One region of the Streptomyces sp. AHU1 genome, then DNA from elsewhere that is predicted to be linked to it. Evidence: riboswitches for the same ligand, from Rfam matches in the RefSeq annotation. Region 1 holds a riboswitch; the other holds the start of a gene.
The links. A riboswitch is a leader RNA that binds a small molecule or an ion and turns the genes downstream of it on or off. The one in region 1 is predicted to bind cyclic di-AMP.
Positions count from the first base shown of each region.

Region 2: linked by a shared signal. The riboswitch ahead of ACICHK_RS17140 (transglycosylase family protein) and the one ahead of ACICHK_RS29455 (M23 family metallopeptidase) in region 1 are both predicted to bind cyclic di-AMP.

Region 1 covers NZ_CP174283.1:6,618,737-6,626,131, forward strand. Annotated here, with positions in the region: gene ACICHK_RS29445 (M16 family metallopeptidase) at 66-1,421, shown strand; gene ACICHK_RS29450 (M16 family metallopeptidase) at 1,418-2,806, shown strand; cyclic di-AMP (ydaO/yuaA leader) riboswitch at 3,022-3,181, shown strand; gene ACICHK_RS29455 (M23 family metallopeptidase) at 3,194-3,964, shown strand; gene ACICHK_RS29460 (GntR family transcriptional regulator) at 4,161-4,853, shown strand; gene ACICHK_RS29465 (HPr family phosphocarrier protein) at 5,077-5,358, opposite strand; gene ACICHK_RS29470 (GNAT family N-acetyltransferase) at 5,534-7,395, shown strand, end outside.
Region 2 covers NZ_CP174283.1:3,831,343-3,838,737, reverse strand. Annotated here, with positions in the region: gene ACICHK_RS17155 (nucleoside triphosphate pyrophosphohydrolase) at 1-180, shown strand, start outside; gene ACICHK_RS17150 (cytochrome P450) at 396-1,667, shown strand; gene ACICHK_RS17145 (transglycosylase family protein) at 1,983-2,909, shown strand; cyclic di-AMP (ydaO/yuaA leader) riboswitch at 3,093-3,286, shown strand; gene ACICHK_RS17140 (transglycosylase family protein) at 3,291-4,019, shown strand; gene eno (phosphopyruvate hydratase) at 4,361-5,647, shown strand; gene ACICHK_RS17130 (septum formation initiator family protein) at 5,766-6,242, shown strand; gene ACICHK_RS17125 (DUF501 domain-containing protein) at 6,283-6,888, shown strand; gene ACICHK_RS17120 (exopolyphosphatase) at 6,885-7,395, shown strand, end outside.

The sequences.
Region 1 (7,395 bases):
CTTGCATACAGTGGCAGGACCGACAGGAATGACGCAGTTCCGCGATCGAAGGGACGTACATGCCCATGGGTCACACGGCCACAGCTGAGGCAGGCTCCGGCGGTCTGACAGCGACCGAGCACCGCCTGGCCAACGGCCTGCGCGTGGTGCTCTCCGAGGACCATCTGACCCCGGTCGCCGCGGTCTGCCTCTGGTACGACGTCGGCTCGCGCCACGAGGTCAAGGGCCGGACCGGACTCGCCCACCTTTTCGAGCACCTGATGTTCCAGGGTTCCAAGCAGGTCCACGGCAACGGCCACTTCGAACTCGTCCAGGGCGCCGGCGGCTCGCTCAACGGCACGACGAGCTTCGAGCGCACCAACTACTTCGAGACCATGCCCGCCCACCAGCTGGAGCTCGCCCTCTGGCTGGAGGCCGACCGCATGGGATCGCTGCTCGAGGCGCTGGACGACGAGTCCATGGAGAACCAGCGCGACGTGGTGAAGAACGAGCGCCGGCAGCGCTACGACAACGTTCCGTACGGAACCGCGTTCGAGAAGCTCACCGCGCTCGCGTACCCCGAGGGCCACCCGTACCACCACACCCCGATCGGGTCGATGGCGGATCTGGACGCGGCCACCCTGGAGGACGCCCGCGCGTTCTTCCGCACCAACTACGCGCCCAACAACGCGGTCCTGTCGGTCGTCGGCGACATCGACCCGGAGCAGACGCTCGCCTGGGTCGAGAAGTACTTCGGTTCCATCCCCGGGCACGACGGCAAGCCCGCCCCGCGGGACGGCTCGCTGCCCGACATCATCGGTGAGCAGGTGCGCGAGGTCGTCGAGGAGGACGTCCCGGCGCGTGCCCTGATGGCCGCCTACCGGCTCCCGGAGGACGGCACGCGCGCGTGTGACGCGGCCGACCTGGCGCTGACCGTCCTCGGCGGCGGCGAGTCCTCCCGGCTCTACAACCGGCTCGTGCGCCGTGACCGTACCGCCGTCGCGGCCGGATTCGGTCTGCTGCGGCTCGCGGGGGCGCCCTCCCTGGGGTGGCTGGACGTGAAGACGTCCGGCGACGTAGAGGTCCCGGTCATCGAGGCCGCCGTCGACGAGGAGCTCGCCCGGTTCGCCGAGGAGGGCCCCACGGCCGAGGAGATGGAGCGCGCCCAGGCCCAGTTGGAGCGCGAATGGCTGGACCGGCTCGGCACGGTCGCGGGCCGTGCCGACGAACTGTGCCGCTACGCCGTCCTGTTCGGTGACCCGCAGCTCGCCCTGACCGCCGTGCAGCGCGTCCTCGACGTCACCGCGGAGGAGGTCCGGGAGGCCGCCCGGGCCCGCCTGCGTCCCGACAACCGGGCGGTGCTCGTCTACGAGCCGACCGCCGCCGAAGCCGCCGACGCGGCTGACTCCGCCGACGAGACCGACGAGGAGGCGGCGAAGTGACCGAGCTCGCCACCATGGACTTCCACCCGCAGCCCCAGGCCGGACAGCCCAAGCCGTGGGCGTTCCCCGCCCCCGAGCGCGGCACCCTGGACAACGGCCTGACCGTGCTGCGCTGCCACCGCCCCGGCCAGCAGGTCGTCGCCGTCGAGGTGATCCTCGCCGCGCCGCTGGACGCCGAGCCCGCGGGCCTGGACGGCATCGCCACGATCATGGCGCGCGCCTTCTCCGAGGGCACCGACAAGCACTCCGCCGAGGACTTCGCCGCCGAGCTGGAGCGCTGCGGCGCCACGCTCGACGCGCACGCCGACCACCCCGGCGTACGCCTGTCCCTCGAAGTGCCCGTCTCGCGCCTGGCCAAGGCACTCGGCCTGCTCGCCGACGCCCTGCGGGCCCCCGCGTTCGCGGACAGCGAGGTCGAGCGGCTGGTGACCAACCGGCTGGACGAGATCCCGCACGAGACGGCCAACCCGGCCCGCCGTGCCGCCAAGGAACTCTCCAAGGAACTGTTCCCGGCCAGCGCGCGCATGGCGCGCCCGCGCCAGGGCACGGAGGAGACCGTCCGGAACATCGACGCGGCGGGCGTCCGTGCCTTCTACGAGAAGCACGTGCGTCCCGCCACGGCCACCGCCGTCGTCGTCGGCGACCTGACCGGTGTCGATCTCGACGAGCTGCTCGCCGACACGCTCGGATCCTGGACCGGCTCGTCCGCCGAGCCCCTTCCCGTGCCGCCGGTGAGCGCCGACGACACCGGCCGCGTGATCATCGTCGACCGTCCCGGCGCCGTCCAGACGCAGCTGCTCATCGGCCGTGTCGGCGCCGACCGGCACGACCGCGTGTGGCCCGCCCAGGTCCTCGGCACGTACTGCCTGGGCGGCACCCTCACCTCGCGCCTCGACCGCGTCCTGCGCGAGGAGAAGGGCTACACCTACGGCGTACGGGCCTTCGGCCAGGTCCTGCGCTCCGCGCCGGACGGCACGGGAGCCGCGATGCTCGCCATCAGCGGCTCGGTCGACACCCCCAACACCGGTCCGGCGCTCGACGACCTGTGGAAGGTGCTGCGCACCCTCGCGGCCGAGGGACTGACCGACGCGGAGCGCGACGTCGCCGTGCAGAACCTGGTGGGTGTCGCGCCCCTCAAGTTCGAGACGGCGGCGGCCGTCGCGAGCACCCTCGCGGACCAGGTCGAGCAGCACCTGCCGGACGACTACCAGGCGACGCTCTACCGGCAACTGGCCGCCACCGGCACCGTGGAGGCGACCGCGGCGGCCGTGAGCGCCTTCCCGACGGACCGTCTGGTGACCGTCCTGGTGGGTGACGCGGCGCAGATCGCGGAGCCGGTCAGGGCCCTCGGAATCGGTGAAGTCACCGTGGTGGCGGCCGAGTAGAACCCGTGCGACCCAGGAGGGCCCTGACGGCTGAAGAGCCGTCAGGGCCCTCCTTTTCCCGTACGCCCCTCGCGAGATGTCCACATTCGTACGGCGGTTGCCCTTCTGCCCTGTGGGATGCGTTACAAAAATCGTGATCCGTTTGTTGTTCGAACGACGCCCCGCATAGCGTCGTTCCGGCTGTTCGTCAGGCAGTGCGCCGCGCCCGCGGCACCGGACAGTCATCGCCGAGTCCCCATGGCGCGAGCCAGGGGAGCCGGGGACCCACACGCAGTCCCTGGGGTGAATCGGACGCCCTCTCCCCGAGGGGGTCCGTAGGAGACCTTCCTGCTCCGAACCCGTCAGCTAACCCGGTAGGCGAGAGGGAAGGAAAGGACCAGCCTCTACATGGCGTTCTCCTGTGGCACCGGCAAGCACCGTCGTCCGAGCCGCGTGCACAGCACGACCACGACCGCCGTCGGGGTCGCGGCGCTCACCACCACCGGTGTGGTCGGAACCCTGGCCGCCCCCGCGCTCGCCGCCGAGGCTTCCGTCGAGCAGACGCAGACGGGGCTGACCCAGGCCGTCACCGTCGGCGACACGGTCGCCGACCAGATCGACGCCCAGGCCTTCGCGCAGCAGCTCGCCGCCGACGAGGCCGCCGCCCGCAAGCAGGCCGAGCAGACCGCGCGCAAGCAGGCGGCGGAGCAGGCCGTGAAGCTCCGTGAGGCCAAGGAGCGCGCCGCCCGCGAGGCCGAGCGCAAGCGCCTGAACACCTTCGTCATGCCGATCACCGGTTCGTACGTCTCCACCGGCTACCAGGCCAGCAGCGCCCTCTGGTCGTCCGGCAGCCACACCGGCGTCGACTTCCACGCCGCGACCGGAACCCCGGTCCACGCCGTCGGCGCGGGCACGATCGTCACGGCCGGAGACGGCGGCGCCTACGGCAATCAAGTGGTGATCAAGATGCACGACGGCACGTACACCATGTACGGCCACCTGTCGTCCATCGGTGTGTCCGTGGGCCAGACGGTCACTCCGGGACAGCAGATCGGCCTCTCCGGTGACACCGGCAACACCACGGGACCGCACCTCCACTTCGAGGCCCGTACGACCGCGGAGTACGGCTCGGACATCAACCCGGTCGCGTACCTGCGCTCGCACGGCGTCAACGTCTGACGACCGCTTCGCGGCTTCTCCGCCGCTTTCGATGCCCCGGCTCACCGAGCCGGGGCATCGTCGTTTCCGGAGGTCGTCTGTCCAAAAAATATCCATGGATTCGGGCCCGCCATCGGAAATTCCGGCTTCCTGCAATAGAGTCACTGAACAAGCGTCAATCGATGACGTTTCGCGGGGATTAAAGCGGAGGTCGGTCATGCGTATTCCGGCGCACTCGGTGTGCACGGCGATCCGTGACGACATCGTCGCGGGTGTCTACGGACGCGGCGGCCGACTCACCGAGGAACTGCTCGCGCGGCGCTACGGCGTCTCCCGCGTCCCCGTCCGCGAGGCCCTGCGCACCCTGGAGGCCGAAGGCTTCGTGGTCACCCGACGGCACGCGGGCGCGTGCGTCGCGGAGCCCACCGAACAGGAGGCCGCGGACCTCCTGGAGATGCGCATGCTGCTGGAACCGCTGGGTGCCGCGAGGGCCGCGCAGCGGCGTACGGAGGCCCACCTCAAGGTGCTGCGAGGCCTGGTCAGGCTCGGGCAGGAGCGTTCCAGGAAAGGGAACAGCGAGGATCTGCGCTCGCTGGGCGGCTGGTTCCACGAGACGCTGGCGCAGGCGTCGGGAAGTCCCGCGCTGACCTCCACGCTCGCCCAGCTGCGCCGCAAGATCGCCTGGATGTACTCGGTGGAGGCGCCGGCCGACCCCGCGGAGTCCTGGGCGGAGCACGGGGGCATCGTGGACGCGGTCGCCCGCGGCGACAGCGAGCGGGCCCGCGCGATCACGGCCCTGCACACCGAGCGCGCGACGGCCGCGCACCGGCTCCGATTTCCCGGCGGCGACCGGCCGGACGGTGTGAGAAGTTCGCAACATCCCGTAAACATGACGGGCCCGTGTCATTAACACGGGCGCCGTATACAAAGAGGGATATTCGGAAGAGGCTCATTTCTGATGCCCTTTTATTGGTGTGTCCGTAATTTCGGAGCACGCCATTCACGTGCCCACGGCGCGGGGGTCGTGCGGGGTGCGTGGGCAATTCCTGGACGGGACGCGGAAAACGGCCGAGCCGCGCCGCCCGGTGAGGGAGGCGCGGCTCGGCCGCGTGTTTCCTGGGTGCCTCGCGGGCTCAGACGGTCTCGGGGAGCTCGTCAAGGCCCTCGGCGACCAGCTTCGCCAGACGGTCGAGAGCGGCGTCCGCGCCCTCGGCGTCCGACGCGAGGACGATCTCCTCGCCGCCCTCGGCGCCCAGGCCGAGGACCGCGAGCATGGAGGCCGCGTTGACGGGGGAGCCGTCGGCCTTGGCGATCGTCACGGGGACACCCGAGGCCGTGGCGGCCCGGACGAAGATGGAGGCGGGGCGGGCGTGGAGGCCCTCGGTCCAGCCGACGTTGACGCGGCGCTCAGCCATGTGATGCTGCCCTTCAGGTGCTCAAGGTTGTCTAGACCAGTGTTCCATATCGCGAGGTGTGCCCGGACGGTCCCGGACCTCACCCGCCGCGGTGTCGGCCGGAGGCCGGCCCCGACGTCCGTCACCATCAGACTGCCTCGCGCCGTTGCCGTGCGCGAGCCGTAGTCTGGGGCCCATGCAGACCTCGGCGGACCGGCACGAGTACCCAGCCCACTGGGAGGCCGACGTGGTGCTGCGCGACGGCGGCACCGCACGCATCAGGCCCATCACCGTCGATGACGCCGAGCGCCTGGTCAGCTTCTACGAGCAGGTGTCGGACGAGTCGAAGTACTACCGCTTCTTCGCGCCGTATCCGCGGCTCTCGGCGAAGGATGTCCACCGGTTCACCCACCACGACTTTGTGGACAGGGTGGGTCTCGCGGCCACGGTGGGCGGCGAGTTCATCGCAACAGTACGCTACGACCGGATCGACGCGGACGGGATGCCCGCCTCCGTGCCCGCCGACGAGGCCGAGGTCGCCTTCCTCGTGCAGGACGCCCACCAGGGCCGGGGTGTCGCCTCCGCGCTGCTCGAACACATCGCCGCGGTGGCCCGCGAGCGCGCCATCCGCCGCTTCGCCGCCGAGGTGCTGCCCGCCAACAACAAGATGATCAAGGTGTTCACGGACGCCGGGTACACCCAGAAGCGCAGTTTCGAGGACGGCGTCGTACGCCTGGAGTTCGACCTCGAACCCACCGACCGGTCCCTCGCCGTGCAGCGCGCGCGGGAGCAGCGGGCCGAGGCCCGCTCCGTGCAGCGGCTGCTCGCCCCCGGCTCGGTCGCCGTCATCGGGGCCGGGCGCACACCCGGCGGGGTCGGCCGCAGCGTCCTCGACAACCTCCGTCAGGCCGGCTTCACCGGACGCCTGCACGCCGTGAACGCGGCACTCCAGGAGAAGGAGCTCGACGGAGTCCCCGCCCACCGCTCCGTCAGGGACATCACCGAACCCGTCGACCTCGCCGTCGTCGCCGTGCCCGCCGAGCAGGTCCCCGGGGTCGTGACGGAATGCGGAGAGCACGGTGTGCAGGGGCTCGTGGTGGTCTCCGCCGGGTACGCGGAGAGCGGCCCCGAGGGACGCGAGCGCCAGCGCGAACTCGTGCGGCACGCGCGCACGTACGGGATGCGCATCATCGGGCCGAACGCCTTCGGCGTCATCAACACGTCGCCCGACGTGCGCCTGAACGCCTCCCTCGCCCCGCAGATGCCCCGCCCCGGACGCATCGGCCTGTTCGCGCAGTCCGGCGCCATCGGCATCGCCCTGCTGTCCCGGCTGCACCGGCGCGGCGGCGGCGTCACGGGCGTGACCGGCGTGTCGACCTTCGTCTCCTCCGGGAACCGGGCGGACGTCTCCGGCAACGACGTACTGCAGTACTGGTACGACGACCCGGACACCGACGTCGCCCTGATGTACCTGGAGTCCATCGGCAACCCGCGCAAGTTCACCCGCCTCGCGCGGCGGACGGCGGCGGTGAAGCCGCTGGTCGTGGTCCAGGGGGCACGGCACGGCGGGACCGCTCCCCAGGGACACGCCGTACGGGCCACCCGGCTGCCGCACGCCACCGTGTCCGCGCTGCTGCGCCAGGCTGGAGTGATCCGGGTGGACACGATCACCGAACTCGTCGACGCGGGCCTGCTGCTGGCCCGCCAGCCGCTCCCCCGGGGACCCCGCGTGGCGATCCTCGGGAACTCCGAGTCCCTGGGCCTGCTGACGTACGACGCCTGCCTCGCCGAAGGGCTCAGGCCGCTGCCGCCCCGGGACCTCACCACGGCGGCCTCGGCGGAGGACTTCCACAAGGCCCTGTCGCAGGCGCTCGCCGACGACGGCTGTGACGCCGTCGTCGTGACGGCCATACCGGCGGTGGGGGAGACCCAGGCGGCCGACGCGGCTCTCGCCGAGGCGCTCCGCTCCTCCGCCCTGGAGGCCCCGGCGAAGCCGGTGCTCGTGGTGCACGTCGAACTGGGCGGACTCGCCGAAGCGCTGTCCGCCGCCGCGAGCAC
Region 2 (7,395 bases), 2.8 Mb from region 1:
CTGGCCGTCCGGGCCGAGGCCGAGGGCGTCGACCCCGAGGCGGCGCTGCGGGCGGCGGCACGGACGTACCGTGACGCGATCCGCGGGGCGGAGGGCCTCGGGGAACCCGGCAAGGACGGCGACGGCCACGAGGACGACGATCACCACGGCCACGAGGACGACGGCGAGCACGACGGCTAGGACCAGGACGACGGCGTGCCCGGTGGCCGGGACGGGGGCGAGGGCCAGGGCGGTGGCGGGCCCGGGGCCGGGGCGGCGGTGTGCCGGGCGGTCCGGGGCGGAGGGGCGCCGCCTCCCGCGGTCGGCGGTGCCTTCCGTGGACGCCGTGGTCCGCGGGGTGCCCACCGGCGCCCCGCGGCCAAGAGGCCGCCGCTCCCTGCGGATACCGTCGGGGAGTGACCGAGCACGAAGCTTCCGCAAGCGCCGCCCCCGAACTCTTCACCTGGGAGTTCGCCACCGACCCCTACCCGGCCTACGCCTGGCTCAGGGAGCACGCGCCCGTGCACCGCACCCGGCTGCCCAGCGGGGTGGAGGCCTGGCTCGTCACGCGGTACGCCGACGCCAAACAGACGCTCGCCGACCAGCGGCTGTCCAAGAACCCCGCGCACCACGACGAGCCCGCGCACGCCAAGGGCCGGACCGGGATCCCCGGGGAGCGCAAGGCCGAGCTGATGACGCACCTGCTGAACATCGACCCGCCGGACCACACCCGGCTGCGGCGGCTCGTCAGCAAGGCGTTCACGCCCCGGCGCGTGGCCGAGTTCGCCCCCCGGGTGCAGGAGCTGACGGACCAGCTCATCGCCGGGTTCGCGGCCAGGGGTTCCGCGGACCTCATCCACGAGTTCGCCTTCCCGCTCCCCATCTACGCCATCTGCGACCTGCTCGGCGTCCCGCGCGAGGACCAGGACGACTTCCGGGACTGGGCGGGAATGATGATCCGGCACGGCGGCGGGCCCAGGGGCGGGGTCGCCCGGTCCGTGAAGAAGATGCGCGGGTACCTCGCCGAACTCATCCACCGCAAGCGCGAGGCGCTGACCGCGGAGCCCGAGCCCGGCGAGGACCTCATCTCCGGTCTCATCCGCGCCTCCGACCACGGCGAGCACCTCACCGAGAACGAGGCCGCCGCCATGGCCTTCATCCTGCTCTTCGCCGGGTTCGAGACCACGGTCAACCTCATCGGGAACGGGATGCACGCCCTCCTGACCCACCCCGGGCAGCGGGCGCGCCTGCAGGCCTCCCTCGCGGCCGGGGAGAGCGGGCTGCTGGAGACGGGCGTCGAGGAACTCCTGCGCTACGACGGGCCCGTGGAACTGGCCACCTGGCGGTTCGCGACCGAGGACGTGCGGATCGGCGGGCAGGACATCGCGGCCGGCGACCCCGTGCTCGTGGTCCTCGCCGCCGCGGACCGCGACCCCGAACGCTTCCAGGATCCGGACACGCTCGATCTCTCCCGACGTGACCTTCAGCACTTGGGCTACGGCCACGGCATCCACTACTGCCTGGGCGCGCCGCTCGCCCGGCTGGAGGGGCAGACCGCGCTCGGCACGCTCCTCGAGCGACTTCCCGACATCCAACTCGCCGGGGAATCGGCCGATTTGCGCTGGCGCGGAGGGCTCATTATGCGTGGATTGCGCACGCTTCCGGTGGAGTTCACCCCGGTCAAATAGGCCTTGATCGGTTCATCGGCGACCCTTCGGTGTCCCCGCCGAACGAGCCCTTCCGCATACCGGAAAGAGCGCTCCTACCGCTACCGGAACATGACGCTCCATCAAGTCTGTGATCTTCGCGTGATCTGTACTGCATCGACTTGTAACCAGCGTTCGACTGCGACTACCTTCACCCATCAACGCGGCGCCTGCGCTTCTCGCTTGGCGGGAGCCGCGTTGCTCCCCCGCTGTCGCTCGAAAGGCTCTCGCATGCTCTCCGGGAACGGCCGTCACCGTCGCCCTCGTCAGGCCCCGGCACTCATCGTCGCCGCAGGGGTGACCGGATCGGCGATCGCCATCCCGTTGCTCGCCGCGGCGAGCGCGAGCGCGGCCGACGGGAACACCTGGGACAAGGTGGCGCAGTGCGAGAGCGGTGGCGCGTGGAGCTCCAACCAGGGCAACGGCTACTACGGCGGCCTCCAGCTCGACCAGGCCAACTGGGAGGCGCACGGCGGCCTCGAGTACGCCCCGACGGCCGACCAGGCCAGCCGCTCGCAGCAGATAGCCGTCGCCGAGAAGGTGCTCGCCGACTCGGGTCTCGCGGCCTGGCCCACCTGTGGGCCGCTCTCCGGGCTCGGCAAGGGCTCGGGCGAGGTCAGCGTCGACACGGGCGTGGCCGGCGACTCGTCGAACACCGGGGGCGAGTCCGGCTCGTACGTTTCGTCCGGCCTGGCCACTTCGCCCAGTTCGTCCCCTTCGGCGGGTTCCTCCGCTTCCGCCGGTTCGGATGACTCCTCGGACGCGGCCGACGGCACCGCGAAGCCCAGCGCCTCGCAGAGCTCCGACGACTCGGACGCGAAGGCCGGCAAGAGCGGCAAGAACGGCAAGAACGGCAAGAACGGCAAGAGCGACGAATCGGCCAACTCCGGACGGAAGGAAGCCTCTTCGGACGCCTCCGCCACGCCGGGCGCCGGCACCGGGCGGCACCGCGGCGCGGACGCCGCGGAGAGCGCGGCCGACAGCCGTGCCGAGGCCTCCGCCGGGCGGCACGCCGCGAGCACTCCGGGCCTCCCGAGCGGTGCCGTCGGCAACTCGTACATCGCGGAGGTCGTGGACAGCCTCTGGAGCGATTCCGCCTCTTCCGACTCCGGGGACGAGGGTGGCGAGCTGCTCACCGTGGACAAGGTGGCGGCCGACAGCGGTCCCGGCCTCGTCGTCCCTGGTCGGAGCATTGCCGCCGACGCCGAAACGGCCCAGAACTAGCGGGAGTTCGCGTCATAGTTCGCTGTGGAATGTCCTATTTGGCGCAAGTGAGACATGAGTCTCAGAAGCCCTGATCGTCTTTGAATTTCCCTCGGTTCACTGCTTACGGTCGTGACCGCTCGCCACAGCGGGCCCCGACGGTCGCAACGCCGAATCCTGCCGACGGCCGTACGGGAACAGTCGTCGCGTCATGCGCCGTGGGCAGGAGCGGGGGACCCAAGGTAAGCGCCGGGACCGGGAGTTGAGAGACGCCCGGGAACGGCTTGGGGTGAAGCCGCGTGCCGGACGTCCTGGAGACGGGACCGAAGGCGTGCGGCCGGGCAACTCAACCGGCCCGAACCCGACAGCTCACCTCGCAGGCGTCGGTGAGGGGATCACTCCATGCTGTTTTCCGGCAAGGGCAAGCACCGTCGTCCCAACAAGGCCACCCGTGTCGCCGCGATCGCCGGCGTCACCGGCGCCGCCATCGCCGCCCCGCTGATGGCGGCCGGCAGCGCCTCCGCCGCCACCGCCTCCGAGTGGGACGCCGTCGCCCAGTGCGAGTCCGGCGGCAACTGGTCGATCAACACCGGCAACGGTTACTACGGCGGCCTGCAGTTCTCGTCCTCCACCTGGGCCGCGTACGGCGGCACCGCCTACGCCGCGACCGCCGACCAGGCCTCGAAGTCGCAGCAGATCGCCATCGGCGAGAAGGTCCTCGCCGCGCAGGGCAAGGGCGCCTGGCCGACCTGCGGTGTCGGCCTGTCGAGCACCCCGTACGGCGGCGGCTCGGCCCCGGCGGCCCCGTCCACCCCCTCCTCCTCGTCGTCGAGCGGCTCGCAGAGCGCTCCCGCCACCCGTGCGACGGAACAGCCCTCCACCCGTACGGCGGAGCAGCACGCCGCCCGTTCCGCGGAGCGCCCCGCCGTCCAGAAGACCGTCACCACCCCGACCGGCAAGAAGGTCAAGAAGGGCGACGGCGAGTACAAGGTCGTCAAGGGTGACACCCTCAGCTCGATCGCCGAGAAGAAGCACGTCAAGGGCGGCTGGCAGAAGCTGTTCAAGCTGAACAAGGACATCGTCGCCGACGCCGACTTCATCTACCCGGGCCAGCAGCTGCACCTGCGCTGAACGGTGCGGCAGGCGGGCTGACGTGGCCGTCCTCGGCGGAGGACGGCCCCGGCCCCAGCTCCGGTCGGCGTCTTCCCGGCCGAGGGCCGCTCTCTCGCGCGACCTCCGTACCGGAGGCCCGCGAGGCCCCGTCCCCACGGGCTCCCCGCTCCGGCGCGTGTTCCCCCGCACGCGCCGGAGCGGGGTTCTTTTTATTTCCTTTTTTTGTTCCGTTCAGGAACAATACGTACGCTCGGTTTCGCCCGAGGGGCGGTCGGTCGCTGGCCGATCCCCGTGGGCCGGTTAGGCTCATCCCACGGGGCTGCCGAGCCCCGCGTACCGCGTCACATCCCATAAAGGAGATGCTCGTGCCGTCCATCGACGTCGTCGTAGCCCGGGAAATCCTGGACTCCCGAGGCAACCCCACGGTCGAGGTCGAGGTCGGCCTCGACGACGGCAGCACGGGTCGTGCCGCCGTCCCGTCCGGCGCCTCCACCGGAGCCTTCGAGGCCATCGAGCTCCGCGACGGTGACCCCAACCGCTACCAGGGCAAGGGCGTCGAGAAGGCCGTCCTCGCCGTGATCGAGCAGATCGGCCCGGAGCTCGTCGGCTACGACGCCACCGAGCAGCGCCTGATCGACCAGGCGATGTTCGACCTGGACGCCACCGACAACAAGGGCTCGCTCGGCGCCAACGCCATCCTCGGCGTCTCGCTCGCCGTCGCGCACGCCGCCTCCGAGGCGTCCGACCTGCCGCTCTTCCGCTACCTGGGCGGCCCGAACGCGCACCTGCTGCCCGTTCCGATGATGAACATCCTGAACGGCGGCTCGCACGCCGACTCCAACGTGGACATCCAGGAGTTCATGATCGCCCCGATCGGCGCGGAGTCCTTCTCCGAGGCCCTGCGCTGGGGCACCGAGGTCTACCACACCCTCAAGTCCGTCCTGAAGTCCAAGGGCCTGTCCACCGGCCTCGGCGACGAGGGCGGCTTCGCCCCGAACCTGGACTCCAACCGCGCCGCGCTCGACCTCATCCTCGAGGCCATCAAGCAGGCCGGTTACGTCCCCGGCGAGCAGATCGCGCTCGCGCTCGACGTCGCCGCGTCCGAGTTCTACAAGGACGGCGTGTACGAGTTCGAGGGCAAGTCCCGCTCGGCCGCCGAGATGACCGAGTACTACGAGGAGCTCGTGGCGGCGTACCCGCTCGTCTCCATCGAGGACCCGCTGTTCGAGGACGACTGGGCCGGCTGGAAGGTCATCACCGACAAGCTCGGCGACAAGGTCCAGCTCGTCGGCGACGACCTGTTCGTCACCAACCCCGAGCGACTCGCCCGCGGCATCGAGGAGGGCACCGCCAACGCCCTGCTCGTGAAGGTCAACCAGATCGGCTCGCTCACCGAGACCCTGGACGCCGTCGAGCTGGCCCAGCGCAGCGGCTTCAAGTGCATGATGTCGCACCGCTCCGGCGAGACCGAGGACGTCACCATCGCCGACCTGGCCGTCGCCACCAACTGCGGCCAGATCAAGACCGGCGCCCCGGCCCGCTCCGAGCGCGTCGCCAAGTACAACCAGCTGCTGCGCATCGAGGAGATCCTCGACGACGCCGCGGTGTACGCCGGCCGCTCGGCGTTCCCCCGCTTCAAGGGCTGACCCGTACGGCTCAGCAAGCGTCCTTTCGTACGTCCCCGTACCCGGTCCCGTACCGTGTGCGGGGACGTACGCACGTGACGGGCCCGTACGGCGGGCCGGTACTGGGGAGGCGGGACTCATGGCCGTGAAGGACCGGGACCGGTTCTCCACCTCGACCAGGCTGAAGCTGCTCGGCGAGCAGACGGCGGCCAGGGTCTACCGCTCCCAGACCAAGCGGCAGGCGCGCCGCTCCCGGCTGACCGGCCGGGCCGCGCTGCTCGCCATGGTCCTGTGCTCCCTGATCGTCGCCCTCGCGTACCCGATGCGGCAGTACGTCTCCCAGCGCGCCCAGATCGGCGAACTGGAACGGCAGCGGGAGCAGGCCCGGCAGCGGGTCGAGCAGCTGCGCGACCTCAAGGCGCGCTGGCAGGACGACGCGTACGCGAAGCAGCAGATCCGGCAGCGGCTGCACTACGTGATGCCGGGCGAGACCGGCTACGTCGTGATCGACCCGGACGCCGCGAGGCAGGCCCGTGCCGACCGGGGCACCGCCGACCGCCCCTGGTACACCGGTGTCTGGGACGGCGTGGACAGAGCCGACGCCGCCGACCACTGACGACCCATGAACCGAACCGGAAAGACACGTGACTCACGGCATGGAAACGCCACCCCCCACCACCCCGCGCACCGAGCCCACCGACGCCGACGTCGAGGCCTTCAAGCAGCAGCTCGGCCGGCCGCCGCGCGGGCTGCGCGCGATCGTGCACCGCTGCCCCTGCGGCCAGCCCGACGTGGTGGAGACGGCGCCCCGCCTCCCCGACGGCACGCCGTTCCCGACCACGTACTACCTGACGTGCCCCCGGGCCGCGTCCGCGATCGGGACGCTGGAGGCCAACGGGGTCATGAAGGAGATGACCGAGCGGCTGGCCACCGACCCCGAGCTGGCGGCCGCCTACCGCGCCGCCCACGAGGACTACATCGCGCGCCGTGACGCCATCGAGGTCCTGGAGGGCTTCCCGAGCGCGGGCGGCATGCCGGACCGGGTGAAGTGCCTGCACGTCCTGGTGGCCCACTCGCTGGCCGCCGGGCCGGGCGTCAACCCGCTCGGTGACGAGGCCATCGCGATGCTGCCCGAGTGGTGGCGCAAGGGCGCCTGTGTCACCCGGGCCGGAGCGCCGTCCGGCGAGGAGGCGACGGCGGAGGGTTCCGCCGGGTCCGCGGAGTCCGGCGAGTCCGCCGAGTCCGCCGAGGACGGCCGGTGACCCGCGTCGCCGCCGTCGACTGCGGTACGAACTCCATCCGGCTCCTGGTGGCCGACGCGCACCCGCGGACGGGTGAACTCACCGACCTGGACCGGCGGATGACCATCGTCCGGCTGGGCCAGGACGTCGACCGCACCGGCCGGCTCGCCCCCGAGGCGCTGGAGCGGACCTTCGACGCCTGCCGCGTGTACGCGCGGATCATCGAGGAGCACGGCGCCGAGCGGCTGCGCTTCGTCGCCACCTCCGCCTCCCGGGACGCCGAGAACCGGGGCGAGTTCGTGCGCGGGGTCCTGGACATCCTCGGCGTCGAGCCGGAGGTCGTCACCGGGGACCAGGAGGCCGAGTTCTCCTTCACCGGAGCGACCAGGGAGCTGGCCGGGCGGGACGACCTCGCCACGCCCTACCTGGTCGTGGACATCGGCGGCGGTTCGACCGAGTTCGTCGTCGGAACCGAACACGCGCGCGCGGCACGCTCCGTGGACATCGGCTGCGTACGGATGACGGAAC